DNA from 3 places in the Streptomyces sp. NPDC046881 genome. Region 3 is predicted to be linked to each of the others. Evidence: riboswitches for the same ligand, from Rfam matches in the RefSeq annotation. Region 3 holds a riboswitch; each other region holds the start of a gene.
What was found. A riboswitch is a leader RNA that binds a small molecule or an ion and turns the genes downstream of it on or off. The one in region 3 is predicted to bind cyclic di-AMP.
Positions count from the first base shown of each region.

Region 1 (4,609 bases), on a different contig from region 3:
GCAGCGCCGCGCGGCCGGTGAGGCGGGAGCGGCGGGCCTGCCGCTTGGTCTGGGAACGGTAGACCCGGGCCGCCGTCTGCTCGCCGAGCAGCCGCAGCCTGGTCGCGGTGGAGAAACGGTCCCGGTCCTTCACGGCCATCTGGCTCTCCGCCTCCCCTTTCACACGTGCGTACGTCCCCGGACACGGTACGGGACCGGGTACGGGGACGTACGTACGACTGGCTGAGACTTAGCCCGGGCTGGCTCAGCCCTTGCTGTGCCTACTGGTTCGCGGAGCGAAACCGCGGGAAGGCGCTGCGGCCGGCGTACACCGCGGCGTCGTCGAGGATCTCCTCGATGCGCAGCAGCTGGTTGTACTTGGCGACGCGCTCGGAGCGGGCCGGGGCGCCGGTCTTGATCTGGCCGCAGTTGGTGGCGACGGCCAGGTCGGCGATGGTGACGTCCTCGGTCTCGCCGGAGCGGTGGGACATCATGCACTTGAAGCCGTTGCGCTGGGCCAGCTCGACGGCGTCCAGGGTCTCGGTCAGCGAGCCGATCTGGTTCACCTTCACGAGCAGGGCGTTGGCGGTGCCCTCCTCGATGCCACGGGCCAGGCGCTCGGGGTTGGTGACGAACAGGTCGTCACCGACCAGCTGGACCTTGTCGCCGAGACGGTCGGTGATGACCTTCCAGCCGGCCCAGTCGTCCTCGAACAGCGGGTCCTCGATGGAGACGAGCGGGTAGGCCGCGACGAGCTCCTCGTAGTACTCCGTCATCTCGGCGGCGGAGCGCTCCTTGCCCTCGAAGAGATACTTGCCGTCCTTGTAGAACTCGGAGGCGGCCACGTCGAGGGCGAGGGCGATCTGCTCACCGGGGGCGTAGCCGGCTTCCTTGATGGCCTCGAGGATGAGGTCGAGGGCCTCGCGGTTGGAGCCGAGGTTCGGGGCGAAGCCGCCCTCGTCGCCGAGGCCGGTGGACAGGCCCTTGCTCTTCAGGACCTTCTTCAGGGTGTGGTAGACCTCGGTGCCCCAGCGCAGGGCCTCGGAGAAGGACTCCGCGCCGATCGGGGCGATCATGAACTCCTGGATGTCCACGTTGGAGTCGGCGTGCGAGCCGCCGTTCAGGATGTTCATCATCGGCACCGGCAGCAGGTGCGCGTTCGGGCCGCCCAGGTAGCGGAACAGGGGCAGGTCGCTGGCCTCGGAGGCGGCGTGGGCGACGGCGAGCGAGACGCCGAGGATGGCGTTGGCGCCGAGGGAGCCCTTGTTGTCGGTGGCGTCCAGGTCGAACATGGCCTGGTCGATCAGGCGCTGCTCGGTGGCGTCGTAGCCGACCAGCTCCGGGCCGATCTGCTCGATGACGGCGAGGACGGCCTTCTCGACGCCCTTGCCCTGGTAGCGGTTCGGGTCACCGTCGCGGAGCTCGATGGCCTCGAAGGCGCCGGTCGAGGCGCCGGACGGAACGGCGGCACGACCCGTGCTGCCGTCGTCGAGGCCGACCTCGACCTCGACCGTGGGGTTGCCTCGGGAGTCCAGGATTTCCCGGGCTACGACGACGTCGATGGACGGCACGAGCATCTCCTTCTTGGATGTGACGCTGGAAGTGCGGGGCTGGTGTGCCTTGCGCCTAGAGCCTAACCGTCCCGGGGGCGTCGGCCACCGACCGACCGTCCCGTGGACAAGGCGACGCTACCTTTTGTTCCCGCCTGAAACAAAGGGGGTGGCGGGAGGCATGAAAAAACCCCGCCCCGGTGCGTACGGGGGAACACGCACCGGGGCGGGGAGCCCGTGGGGACCGGGGGGTGGCCCGCACGGGGGTCTTCAGGGTGGCCCGCACGGATGTGCGGGCCCGGTGATCCGGCCGGCAGCCGGGTGTCACTTCAGGTGCAGCTGCTGACCCGGGTAGATCAGGTTGGCGTCCTCGACGATGTCCTTGTTCAGCTCGAACAGCTTCTTCCAGCCGCCCTGCACGTGGTGCTTCTGGGCGATGGTGCTGAGCGTGTCGCCGGTGACGACCTTGTACTCGCCGTCGCCCTTCTTGACCTTCTTGCCGGTCGGGGTGGTGACGGTCTTGCTCTGGCCCTTGCTCGCGCTCGCGGCCGGACGCTCCGCGGAGCGGGAGGCGCTCTGCTGCTCGGTGGAGCGGGTGGTGGTGGTGCCGGTGCCGCTGCCCGAGTTCGAGGAGGTGCTCGGCGCCGAGCCGTTGTACGGGGTGCCGGACAGGCCCGTGCCGCAGACCGGCCAGGCGCCCTTGCCCTGCGCGGCGAGGACCTTCTCGGCGACCGCGATCTGCTGTGCCTTGCTGGCCTGGTTGGCCTGCGGGGCGTAGGCGGTGCCGCCGTACGCGGCCCAGGTGGAGGCGGAGAACTGCAGACCGCCGTAGTAGCCGTTGCCGGTGTTGATGGACCAGTTGCCGCCGGACTCGCACTGGGCGACCTTGTCCCACTCGGCGGAGGTGGCGGCGGAGGCGTTGCCGGCCGCCATCAGCGGGGCGGCGACGGCGGCACCGGTGACACCGGCGAGCGTGATGGCGCGAACGGCCTTGGACGGACGACGGTGCTTGCCCTTGCCGGTAAACAGCATGGATCGATCCCCTCACCGACGCCTGCGAGGTGAGCTGTCGGGTTCGGGCCGGTTGAGTTGCCCGGCCGCGCTCCCGCTGTCGCGGGTGGCGCGGCTTCACCCCCAGCCGGTCCGGCAGTCAACTGCCGGGCCCGGCACTTACCTTGGGTCCCCCGCTCCTGCCTACGGCGCTTGACGCGACGACTGTTCCCGGGCAACCGCTGGCAGGATTCGGCGTTGCGACTGCCGGGGCTCGTGGTGACGAGCGGCCTCGACCGTAGACACGCGATCCGCGGAATTTCAAAGACGATCAGGGCTTCTGAGACTCATCCCACACTTTCGCCAAACCGGACATTAAGGCGCTAAGTGGGGCGTCAACTCCGGCTACTTCGCGTCGGTTTCGCCCTCGACTTCCAGGGTCTGACCGGCGCTGATGTGGTTCGGGTCGGCCCCGATGGCCTTCTTGTTGCCGACGTAGAGCGCGTGCCACCCGCCGTCGACCTCAAGGGAGTCGGCGATGGAGGCGAGGGTGTCGCCCTCGCGGACGGTGTACGTGTCCGTTTCGCGCGCTGCGTGCCGTCCGGAAGAGGTGACTTCCTGACCGCTCGTCACGTTTTCGTCCGCGCTCGCCCCGCGGTGGCGCCCGCCACTGAGGGCCCCGGTGTCGACCAGGCTCCAGGAACCGGCGGCCTGCTGGGGGTTGTCCGCCGCACCGGTGCCCGGGGTGGCCGTCGGGGCGGATCCCCGCGAGTCTCCGGCGTCCGGCGAGGCGGACTTGTCCGACTTGGGGCCCTTGGTCCCCTTGGAGCCGGTGTCCGTACCGGCACCCTTGTCCGGCTTCCCGCCCGGCTCGGCGGTCGCGTCCGACGAGGAGCCGGAGCCCGAGCCGGAGTTGGCGTCGGAGCCGGCACCGGTGGAGGGCGACGCGTCCGGCCGACCGGACGGGCCGGAGCCCTCGGAGGCGTCGGAGGAGCCGGAGTTGCCGGATGTATCGGACTTCTCGGTCGATCCGGACGAGTCGCCCGAACCGTCCGTGTCACCGGAGCCGCCGACGCCCGTGTCGACGTCCACGGAGGAGCCCGAGCCCGTGGTCAGCCCGGACAGCAGGGCGCAGGTGGCCCACGGGGAGGTGCCCTTGTCGGCGAGGATCTTCTCGGCGACGGCGATCTGCTGGTTGCGGCTGGCCTGGTCGGGGCTGGCCGCGTACTGGCCGCCGCCGTAGGCGTTCCAGTCGTCCTGCGAGATCTGCAGGCCGCCGTAGTACCCGTTGCCGGTGTCCGCGCTCCAGGAGCCGCCGCTCTCGCATTCGGCCACCTTGTCCCACGTGGTGCCGTCGGCCGCGTTGGCGCTCGCCGCGCCGAGGAGCGGGATGGCGATGGCGGAGCCGGTCACGCCGGCCGCGACGAGGAGGGCGGGGGCCTGGCGGGGGCGACGGTGTCGACCGTTCCCGGAGAGCATGCAGAAGCCTTTCGAGCGACAGCAGAGCCGGCGCGGCGGATGGAGCCGGTCGCCGCGCTGATGGGTGAACGTATCGGCAGACGATCACTTGTCACAAGTTCATGCCGCGCAGATCACGTGAAGATCACAGAGTTGAGATGTTGTCATCTTCCGGCTGAGGGGCCGTCACCATTCGCTCCCACACCCCGCCGTCACCCGTCGGGAACGGCGCCGTCGCACCGCGGGCCGGGGCGGCAACCGGAACCATGGACCCGACATGACCTGGGGGGCTTCCCAGCCAGGAGGGACCACGATGTTCCGGCACACCCGACTTCCCGGCGAGTCCGCGGAGTACCTCGCCGCCCGCGAGGAACTCCGCCACGCCGAGATCGACCTCATGCGCCACCGCGAAGAAGTCGCGGCCCGGCGCAGGGCGCTTCCCCCGGGCCCCGAGGTCGACGACTACGTCTTCCTCGAAGGCCCCGCCGACCTCGACGCGGGCGACACCCCGGTGCGCGAGGTCACCCTGAGCCGGCTGTTCACCGGCCCCGGCCGGCCGTTGATCGTTTACCACTTCATGTACGGCAAACGGCAGACCAGTCCGTGCCCGATGTGCACCCTGTGGATCGACG
Region 1 covers NZ_JBEYXJ010000072.1:29,920-34,528, reverse strand. The annotation lists gene ABZ923_RS28165 (septum formation initiator family protein) at 1-139, opposite strand, end outside; gene eno (phosphopyruvate hydratase) at 261-1,556, opposite strand; gene ABZ923_RS28155 (transglycosylase family protein) at 1,854-2,561, opposite strand; cyclic di-AMP (ydaO/yuaA leader) riboswitch at 2,566-2,741, opposite strand; gene ABZ923_RS28150 (transglycosylase family protein) at 2,925-3,998, opposite strand; gene ABZ923_RS28145 (DUF899 family protein) at 4,291-4,609, shown strand, end outside.
Region 1: it holds a riboswitch for cyclic di-AMP, as region 3 does, so the genes downstream of both, ABZ923_RS28155 (transglycosylase family protein) here and ABZ923_RS22740 (LysM peptidoglycan-binding domain-containing M23 family metallopeptidase) in region 3, are expected to answer to the same signal.

Region 2 (4,609 bases), on a different contig from region 3:
GTGACGTTGCCGGTGGCGCCGACGCGGCCGATGACCTCGCCAGTGGAGACCTTCTGGCCGGCCTTGACGTTGATCGAGGACTGGTGGCAGAACCACAGCTCGGTGCCGTCGTCCAGGGTGAGGATCGTGCGGTAGCCGTAGGAGCCGGCCCAGCCCGCCTCGGTGATCGTGCCGCTGTGCACGGCCTTGATCAGGGTGCCGGTGGGGGCGGCGAAGTCCAGACCCGTGTGGTAGCCGGAGGACCACATCGAACCGGCCTGGCCGAACGTCGAGGTGATCGTGTACGAGGAGGTCGGCAGCGTGTACTGCTTGGCCAGCCGGGCCAGCCGCGCCTCCTCGGCCTTCTTCTCGGCGGCGGCCTCCGCCTTCTCCTTGGCCGCGGCGGCCTTGGCGGCGGCTTCCTTCTCGGCCTGGGCGGCGGCGTCGGCGGCCTTCTTCTCGGCGGCGGCGAGCGCGACGGCGGTGGCCTTGCTGTCGGCCTGGCCCTGCTGCTGCTCGGCCTGGGCCATGATCCGGTTGCGCAGGGCCTCGCCCGCGTCGGTGCCGTCCTCGGCGTCCGCGGTGGCCACGCCGACGCTGCTGAGCGTGGTGGTGGCCTCGGCGGCCGGGGCGTCGCCGGAGCCGTCCTCGAAGAGGGAGCCGACGGAGGGCAGGTCCGGAAGGGAGATGGAGACCGGCGGCTTGCCGGTGTTGGCGCTGGCCATGCCGCCCGCGCCGACCGCGGCCATGACGCCGACGCCGAGGACGGTGGAGCTGCGCGCGAAGCCGCCGCGCTGCTTGGCGACGCGGTGCCGGCCACGGACCGGGGCGACGGATTCCTCGGTCGGGTTCCACTCCTCCCAGGTGCCCTCCTCGGCGCGGTAGGAGCCGTAACCGAAGGTGTCGGTCTCGCGCTGAGCCGGTATGAAGGGGGCTTCTGGGGCAGGCCGGTTGGACGCCACGCGGGCGTACTCCTTTCCTTCCTCCGCCTACCGGGTTAGCTGACGGGTTCGGAGCAGGAAGGTCTCCTACGCGCGTATACCGGTCGTGGACTCGATGAGTTCACGACGGCATCCGCGTGATTCACCCCAAGGTGGTGGTTCCCCGGTTCCCTTGCGGGATTCGGCGCGTGCGCACGGAGCCGCCTCTGGTGACGGCTGGGACGACCGCGCTGCGTTATCGAACGTTAATAGACTTGCCAGTCACTTTCCAAGCCGTTCGGCTTGATCGTTAACGTTTTCACCGGCGGAGTTATCGCCCGCTACCCCGCCAAAACGGGCGAGTTGGCCGGACCTCGGAAGAGTTCAGCAGTCACTTCAGGTTTTGATGGTGACTCAGATGTTATGCGGAGGGCGCTCGTCCGGTCACCTTGGGTGACGAACGTCAGGGCCGTCGTACGGCGAGCAGCGCCATGTCGTCGGTCATGTCACCGCCGCAGTGCCGGCGCACCTCCGCGGCGAGCCGGCCGAGCAGCGCGGCCGGGCCGGGGAAGGTGCGCCCGGCGAGCCGCCGCTCGGGGTCGTAGAACCGGCCGTGGGCGTCCCGGGCCTCCGAGAGGCCGTCGGTGTGGAAGAGCAGGGTGGCGCCGCTCGGGAAGCAGGCCTCGGTGGCCCGGTCCCGCCACAGGCCCAGGTCGCCCATGCCCAGCGGGAGCGCGGGCTCGGCGGCGGCCAGGGTGCGCAGGGTGCCGTCGGCGTGCAGCAGCAGCGGCGGCGGGTGGCCGCGGTTGACGATCCGTACGAGCCCCTCGCCGTGCGGGAGTTCGGCGAGGACCGCGGTGGTGAACCCCTCGAGCGCGTCGATGCCGTCGCGGCGGGTGCCCTCGCGGGCCAGCGCCCGCTCCAGCCGCTCGGCCACCTGCTCCAGCGTGGCCTCCTGCTCGGCCGCCTCCCGGAACGCGCCGATCACCACGGCGACGGCGGCCACCGCGCCCATGCCCTTGCCGCGCACGTCCCCGACGACCAGCCGGACGCCGTGCGGGCTGTCCTGCACCGCGTACAGGTCGCCGCCGATGAACGCGTCCTGCCGCGCCGCCTCGTAGCGGGCGGCGATCTCGAAGCCGCCGATCCGTGCGGCGGGCTCGGGCAGGACGGCCCGCTGGGCGGCCTCGGCGATCTCGCGGGCGGAGGCGAGCTGCCGGTCCCCGCGCCGGACCACCCGGTTGATGGCGGCGGCCAGCAGGGCGACCGTGGCCACGGTGACCACGTCGGTGACGGTGCCCACGGTCGGGTGGGCACCGGCGTCGGTGTGCACGGCGTAGGCGGCGGCGAGGGACGCGAGGCCGGTGAGCACGGTGGTGCGCAGCGCGGAGAGGGGGGCGGCGGCCAGCGGGGCGGCGGTGAAGAAGGGGACCGGGGTGAAGGCCTCCGGGGTGAGCAGGCCGTACAGGACCCCGCAGCCGACGAGGAGCACGGGCAGCGCGCGGGCCAGGCCGCGCGGCCCCGGGCGGCGGCGGACCCGCACCGGCGCGGGCTCGGCGCCCGGCCCGGGGTCGGGCACGGGATCGCCGGGAAGCCGGCCGCCCGCCCTGACGTACGGGCTCTCCTCCACCTTTCCAGGGCGCACCGCGTGTCTCCCACATGTCCGACGTACCTCCAGGTTTCCGGGCCCCGGGACACCGGGCGACCCCTGTGGACCGAAAGGGGTGTGCGAGCGGTCCCGCGCATGGCGTACACTGGAGTCACAACGACGCGGGGTGGAGCAGCTCGGTAGCTCGCTGGGCTCATAACCCAGAGGTCGCAGGTTCAAATCCTGTCCCCGCTACTGAAGACTCAGGGCCCGGAATCCACTGGATTCCGGGCCCTGAGTGTTTCCGGCACACCCGGCTGCCGTGCCGTTCACGGCAGCCGGGCCGGCGCTCACAGCAGGTGGGCGTTCGGCGCCTTGGCGAGGTCCTCCAGCTCGGGCAGCACGACCACCTGCGCACCTCCGGCGACGAGGACCCCGGTCCCGTCGGCCGCGTGGACGAACGTGTCGGGTTCACGCCACGCGGTGACGACCCTGCGCACCCCCGCCCGCAGGATCAGCTCCGCGCAGGGCGCCGGCCGGGACGCCCGGCGGGCGCACGGCTCCAGACTGCTGTACACCGTCGCGGCGGCCACCCGCGGATCGGCCGGATCGATCTTGGCGAGCGCCGCCTCCTCCGCGTGCACCACCGGATCGGTCCCCTCCCGCGAGAACCCGCGCGCCAGCTCCGTCCCGTCGGCGGCCACCACCACCGCCCCGACGCTGAACGCCGTCTGCGAGGGCGGGCACTGCGCGGCCAGCTCGCAGGCGGTGCGCAGCCAGTGGCGGTCCGCGGCGGTGGGCAGCGGGCCGGTACCGGGGGCCGTCGGCACGTACCGCATGAGCACGACGTCCTCGATCCGGCGGGTGTCGAGCAGGCGGAGGCGTCCCGGCTGGTAGGCCCCCGGGCCGAAGAGGCGGGGCGCCGCGGGATCGCCGACGAACAGCGGGGCGAGGACCAGTTGGAGCTCGTCGCCGAGTCCCTGCTGGAGGAGCTGGGTGTGGACCGTGCCGCCGCCCTCGACCATCAGGCGTCCGACCCCGCGCACGTCGTGCAGGTGCTCCAGCAGGGCCCGCCAGTCCAGGGCGGGGCCGAGCGGGACGACGTCGGCGGTGGGTCCGAGGAGGCGGGCGGCCCGTTCGGCGCCGCGGTCGGTGGTGTAGACGAGCTTCTCGCCGCCGGTGTGCCAGAAGTGGGCGGCCGGGTCGAGGTCGCCGGTGGCGGTGACGGTGACCTTCAGCGGGTACTCCGGCTCGCCCGCCGCCGTGCGGGCCGCGCGCCGCTCGGCCGAGTTCACCAGCAGACGGGGATTGTCGGCGCGGATCGTGCCGGCGCCGACGAGGATGGCGTCGACGGAGGCCCGTACCGCGTCGACCCGGTCGAAGTCGGCCGGGCTGGACAGCAGGAGCCGCTCGGGGCCGGTGTCGTCCAGGTAGCCGTCGAGGGAGACGGCGGCGGACAGCAGCACGTACGGCAGGGGCATCGGCGCGCTCTCTTTTCCGGAGGCGGGGGGCTGACAGGGCTTGTCGGGCGGCTGTACGACTTGGTTCAAGTTTGAAACAAACCTACACTGGCGGCATGACGACCCGCTGGCTCACCCCGGAGGAACAGCGCGCCTGGCGCGCCTACATCGCCGCCTCCCGCCTCCTGGAGGACGCGATCGACCGGCAGCTCCAGCAGGAGGGCGGCATGCCGCACCTGTTCTACACGGTGCTGGCCAACCTCTCCGAGGCCCCCGACCGGCGGCTGCGCATGACCGACCTGGCCGAGACGCTGAAGATCACCCGCAGCCGGCTGACGTACGTGGTGACCCGGCTGGAGCGGGACGGCCTGGTGCGCCGGGAGAACTGCCGCTGGGACAAGCGCGGCTCGCTCGCGGTGCTGACGGACGAGGGGATGGCCGTACTGGAGCGTACGGCACCCGGGCACGTCGAAGCGGTGCGTACCGCGCTGTTCGACCGGCTCACGCCGGAGCAGGTGGGGCAGCTGGAGGAGATCTGTACGGGGGTCGCGCGCGGGCTGCAGGGCGAGGGCGCCGAGTCCGGTGCGGGGGACGTCCCGTGGCGGCGCCGTTCGTCCTGTTCACCGTAGCGGGCCGGGTAGCCGCCCGGGTCCGGCTGAGCT
Region 2 covers NZ_JBEYXJ010000097.1:5,552-10,160, reverse strand. The annotation lists gene ABZ923_RS32355 (M23 family metallopeptidase) at 1-941, opposite strand, end outside; cyclic di-AMP (ydaO/yuaA leader) riboswitch at 949-1,117, opposite strand; gene ABZ923_RS32350 (PP2C family protein-serine/threonine phosphatase) at 1,363-2,544, opposite strand; tRNA gene ABZ923_RS32345 (tRNA-Met) at 2,669-2,742, shown strand; gene ABZ923_RS32340 (dihydrofolate reductase family protein) at 2,838-3,968, opposite strand; gene ABZ923_RS32335 (MarR family transcriptional regulator) at 4,064-4,576, shown strand.
Region 2: it holds a riboswitch for cyclic di-AMP, as region 3 does, so the genes downstream of both, ABZ923_RS32355 (M23 family metallopeptidase) here and ABZ923_RS22740 (LysM peptidoglycan-binding domain-containing M23 family metallopeptidase) in region 3, are expected to answer to the same signal.

Region 3 (4,609 bases):
ACGTCCGCGCCCTGTACGCCCTGCTGGACCGGCTGCGGGCGGCCCATCCCGGTGTCGCCTTCGAGTCCTGCTCGGGCGGCGGCGGCCGGATCGACCTCGGTGTGCTCGGCCGCACCGACCAGGTGTGGACCTCCGACAACACCGACCCGCTGGACCGGCTCGCCATCCAGCACGGCTTCACCCAGATCCATCCCGCGCGCGTGATGGCGGCCTGGGTCACCGACAGCCCCAACACCCAGCTCAACGGGCGGGTCAGCTCGCTGCGGTTCCGGTTCGTCAGCGCCATGGCGGGCGTGCTCGGGGTGGGCGGGGACCTGACGGAGTGGAGCGCGGAGGAGCTGGCCGAGGCCCGGCGGTGGGTGGAGCTGTACAAGGAGATCCGCCCGGTCGTGCAGCACGGCGAGCTGTACCGGCTGCGGCCCCCCACGGGCGGCCTGAGCGCCGTGCAGTACCTCCGGGACGAGGAGGCGGTCGTCCTCGCCTGGCTCCAGGCGCAGAGCCACGGCGAGCCGGTCCCGGCGGTGCGGCTGCGCGGGCTCGACCCGGCAGCATCGTACGAATGCCGTGAAACGGGCGAAGTGCACCGGGGTGCCGTACTGCTGCACCACGGGCTGCACACCGGGCTGAAGGGCGACCTGGATGCGACGGTCATCCGGCTCCGCCGTATCTGAGCGCTCTGTACGGATTACCCCCTTTGTTCCAACTCGCTGCGGAATGCGGGGGCAGAGGACCGAACCGCGTGAGGAGCGTCATAGCCGTGACCGAGCGTCGCGCGTCATGTCCGCGTAATACCCGTCGCCACGAGGGAAACTGAGGGAACGAAGGGCCGGGAATTCACCGAGGGTGACCGTGGATTCCCGCGTCGGATCACCCAAAACGCGAACAGCCGGAATCGGCTGCTTGTTTCACGCGTCCCGCTCGCTTACGTTCGCCACCCAACCGGACGGAACGCCGAATCCTGCCGCCGTCCGGACTGCCCACACATGACCGGTCTCGGCAGGAGCGGGGGACCCACCAGGTACGACCGCCTGTCCCGGTCTCCGCGACAGGCTAGGGGTGCAGCCGTGCGCGCACGGCCGGGCAGCTCCAGCCCGAACCCGACAGCTGACCTCGCAGGCGCCGGAGAGGAACAGCGCCATGCCCGCAAAGGGTAAGCACCGACGCCCCAAGACCCCGCGTCTCTCCCGCTCCCTCGCCGCCGCCGGAACCGGCGGCGCCGCCCTCGCGCTCCCGCTCGTCGGGGCCGCCGGAGCGCATGCCGCGACCCCCGCACAGCCCGTGTCCGAAGCGGCCGTGCAGTCCCTTCCGCAGACCGCTGCGAAGACCGCCGCCCAGCAGGAAGCGGGCGTGCGCACCTACACCGTGCGCGGTGGCGACTGCCTCGCGAAGATCGCCGAGGAGCAGCACGTCAGCGGCGGCTGGCAGCGGCTCTACGACGACAACCGGCAGGCCGTCGGCGCCGATCCGGCGCTCATCCGCCCGGGCCTGAAGCTCCGCCTCGGCGGGCAGGCCGCGCCGGCCCGCACCGAGTCCGCCGCCCAGCCGGCCCGCCCGGCCGCCCCGAAGCCCGCCCGGCCGGCCGGGTCCGACGCCGCGCCCACCGCCTCCGCCGGCTACACCCTGCCGGTGGCCGGCGCCACCGTCGGCACCGGCTACCACGTCGCCGGCAGCATGTGGTCCAGCGGCTACCACACCGGCGTCGACTTCGTCGTCCCGACCGGCACCCCCGTCAAGGCCGTCGCCGCGGGCACCGTCGTCTCCGCCGGCTGGGGCGGCGCGTACGGCAACCAGGTCGTCCTCAGGCTGGACGACGGCCGCTACGCCCAGTACGCCCACCTCTCGCAGCTCTCCGTCTCGGCCGGCCAGACCGTGACCGCGGGCCGGCAGGTCGGCCTGTCCGGCGCCACCGGCAACGTGACCGGACCGCACCTGCACTTCGAGATCCGCACCACGCCGGACTACGGCTCGGACCTGGACCCGGTCGCCTACCTCCGCGCGCACGGCGTCCCCGTCGGCTGACACCCGCCCCCACTGCCCGGCGCCGCCTATTCCTGACTTGGCACATTATTTAAGAGTTTTAAGAGTGGCTCATCTCACCGTTCGTCAACCCCCGCCTACGGTCGCGTAGGCCACATCGAAAGGTGAATCATGGTCCGACGTGGCAGACGATTCGAAGAATGACAACGCATCAGTGATCGGGTCGTACGTGGCGGTGGGGGACAGCTTCACCGAGGGCGTCGGCGACCCCGGCCCCGACGGGGCGTTCGTGGGCTGGGCCGACCGCTTCGCGGTACTGCTCGCCGACCGGCGCCCCGAGGGGGACTTCCAGTACACCAACCTCGCCGTGCGCGGGAAGCTGCTGGACCAGATCGTGGCCGACCAGCTCCCCCGGGCCGTCGAACTCGCCCCCGACCTGGTCTCCTTCTGCGCGGGCGGCAACGACATCATCCGCCCCGGCACCGACCCCGACGAGGTCGCCGAGCGCTTCGAGAGCGCGGTGGCCCGGCTGACCGAGGCCGTCGGCACCGTCATGGTGACGACCGGCTTCGACACCCGGCGCGTGCCCGTGCTCAAGCACCTGCGCGGCAAGATCGCCACCTACAACGGGCACGTCCGGGCCATCGCCGACCGGTACGGCTGTCCCGTCCTCGACCTGTGGTCCCTGAAGTCCGTGCAGGACCGCAGGGCCTGGGACAACGACCGGCTGCACCTCTCGCCCGAGGGCCACACGCGCGTGGCGCTGCGCGCCGGACAGGTCCTCGGCCTGGACGTCCCGGCCGACCCGGAGCAGCCGTGGCCGCCGCTGCCGCCCCGGGGCACCCTGGACGTCCGCCGCGACGACGTCCAGTGGGCCCGCGAGTACCTCGTCCCCTGGATCGGCCGCCGCCTGCGCGGCGAGTCCTCCGGCGACCACGTCACCGCCAAGGGCGCCCTCTCCCCGGACGACATCAAGATGCGCATCGCCTCGGTGGCCTGACCCGGCGGACCGCGCCCTGCCGCCCCCGTGGGCGGGCGGGGCGCGGCCCGGTGACCGCGGTTCGGCCGCCGCGCTCACCGTGCCCGTTCGGTGGTCACCGTGCCCGTTCGGTCAACATCCCCCGGTCCAGGCCCAGTTCCCGGGCGAGGGCGTCGTCCACCCACTCCTGTGCGCGGGAGCGCGCCACCGCGCCCGGGTACGACGTCAGCTGCACCGCCAGGCCGTCCAGCAGCGCGGTCAGCCGCAGTGCCGTGCCGGCCGGGTCCGCGCACGCGAACTCACCGGCCGCGACACCCTCGGCGATGACCTCCGCGATCGCCGCCTTCCACTCCTTGTCCAGCTCCCGGGTGACCTCCCGCAGCGCCGGCTCGCGCAGGGCCACGGCCCAGCCCTCGATCCACAGCCGCCAGCCCTTGGCCTGCCCGGTCGGCGCGTACCAGCGCACCGCGGCCCGCAGCCGGCGCAGTGCGGTGGTCCGCCGGCCCACCACCTTGCGCAGGTGCGCCAGGTCGTCCTCGGCCGCGTACGCGAACGCGGCGGCGACCAGCTTCTCCTTCGTGGAGAAGTGGTACAGCACCAGCGCGTTGCTCACCCCGAGGGCCGCGGCCACGTCGGCGATCCGCACCGCCGCCACACCCCGCGCCTCGATCTGCCCGATGGCTGCCCGCAGCAGCTCCTCCCGCCGCTCGGCCACGCTCAACCGCACTCTTGCCACGCGCTCACCCTAGTCGTAGTCGATCGCAAGTGAGCGTCATCGGTCGCAAACGATCCCGCCCCTCGGCCTCCCCGCCGAGGCCGCCGAACCCGGCCCACCATCACCAGCCGCCCGTCCCGAAGTTGCCCCCCGCCCCAGGCCCCCGACGGCCCGCGCGGCCCCTGCCTGCCCGGACTGCCGGAGAGGCCGACCATAATGGAGGGCCTCACCCACTCCACCGGGAGGTACCGTGACCGGTTTGCGTTCTCCGAGCTCCGGGCTCCGCGCGCTGCGGCCCGCGGCCTTCGGCGCGGACCCGGGCGGTGAGCGCCTGGCACGCATCCGCCGCTCGCCCCACTTCAGGAACGGTGTCTTCCAGAACCCCGGCGGCCCCGCCCGCACCCGCCCCTCCGGCTCCACCGTGGACCTGGCGAAGGTGTTCCTGGACAAGGACACCCGGCCGTTGCGCGCCCCCAGGGGCACCGTCCCGGTGCACCCCACCACCTTCGCCGACCTGGCCGGACCGCCCGCCACGGGACTGCGGCTGACCTGGATGGGCCACTCCAGCGTGCTCGCCGAGATCGACGGCCACCGGGTCCTGTTCGACCCCGTCTGGGGCGAGCGCTGCTCCCCGTTCCCCTTCGCCGGGCCCAAGCGGCTGCACCCGGTGCCGCTGCCGTTGGCCGCGCTCGGCCCGGTCGACGTCGTCGTCATCTCCCACGACCACTACGACCACCTGGACCTGCCCAGCATCAAGGCGCTGGCGGACACGGACACCGTGTTCGCCGTGCCGCTCGGCGTCGGCGCCCACCTGGAGCACTGGGGCGTCCCCGCGGACCGGCTGCGCGAACTGGACTGGCACGAGTCCACCAGGATCGGCGGACTGACCCTCACGGCCACCCCGGCCCGGCACTTCTGCGGCCGCGGCCTGCGCAACA
Region 3 covers NZ_JBEYXJ010000048.1:34,493-39,101, forward strand. The annotation lists gene ABZ923_RS22735 (alpha-galactosidase) at 1-671, shown strand, start outside; cyclic di-AMP (ydaO/yuaA leader) riboswitch at 975-1,132, shown strand; gene ABZ923_RS22740 (LysM peptidoglycan-binding domain-containing M23 family metallopeptidase) at 1,138-2,019, shown strand; gene ABZ923_RS22745 (SGNH/GDSL hydrolase family protein) at 2,192-2,977, shown strand; gene ABZ923_RS22750 (TetR family transcriptional regulator C-terminal domain-containing protein) at 3,072-3,692, opposite strand; gene ABZ923_RS22755 (MBL fold metallo-hydrolase) at 3,922-4,609, shown strand, end outside.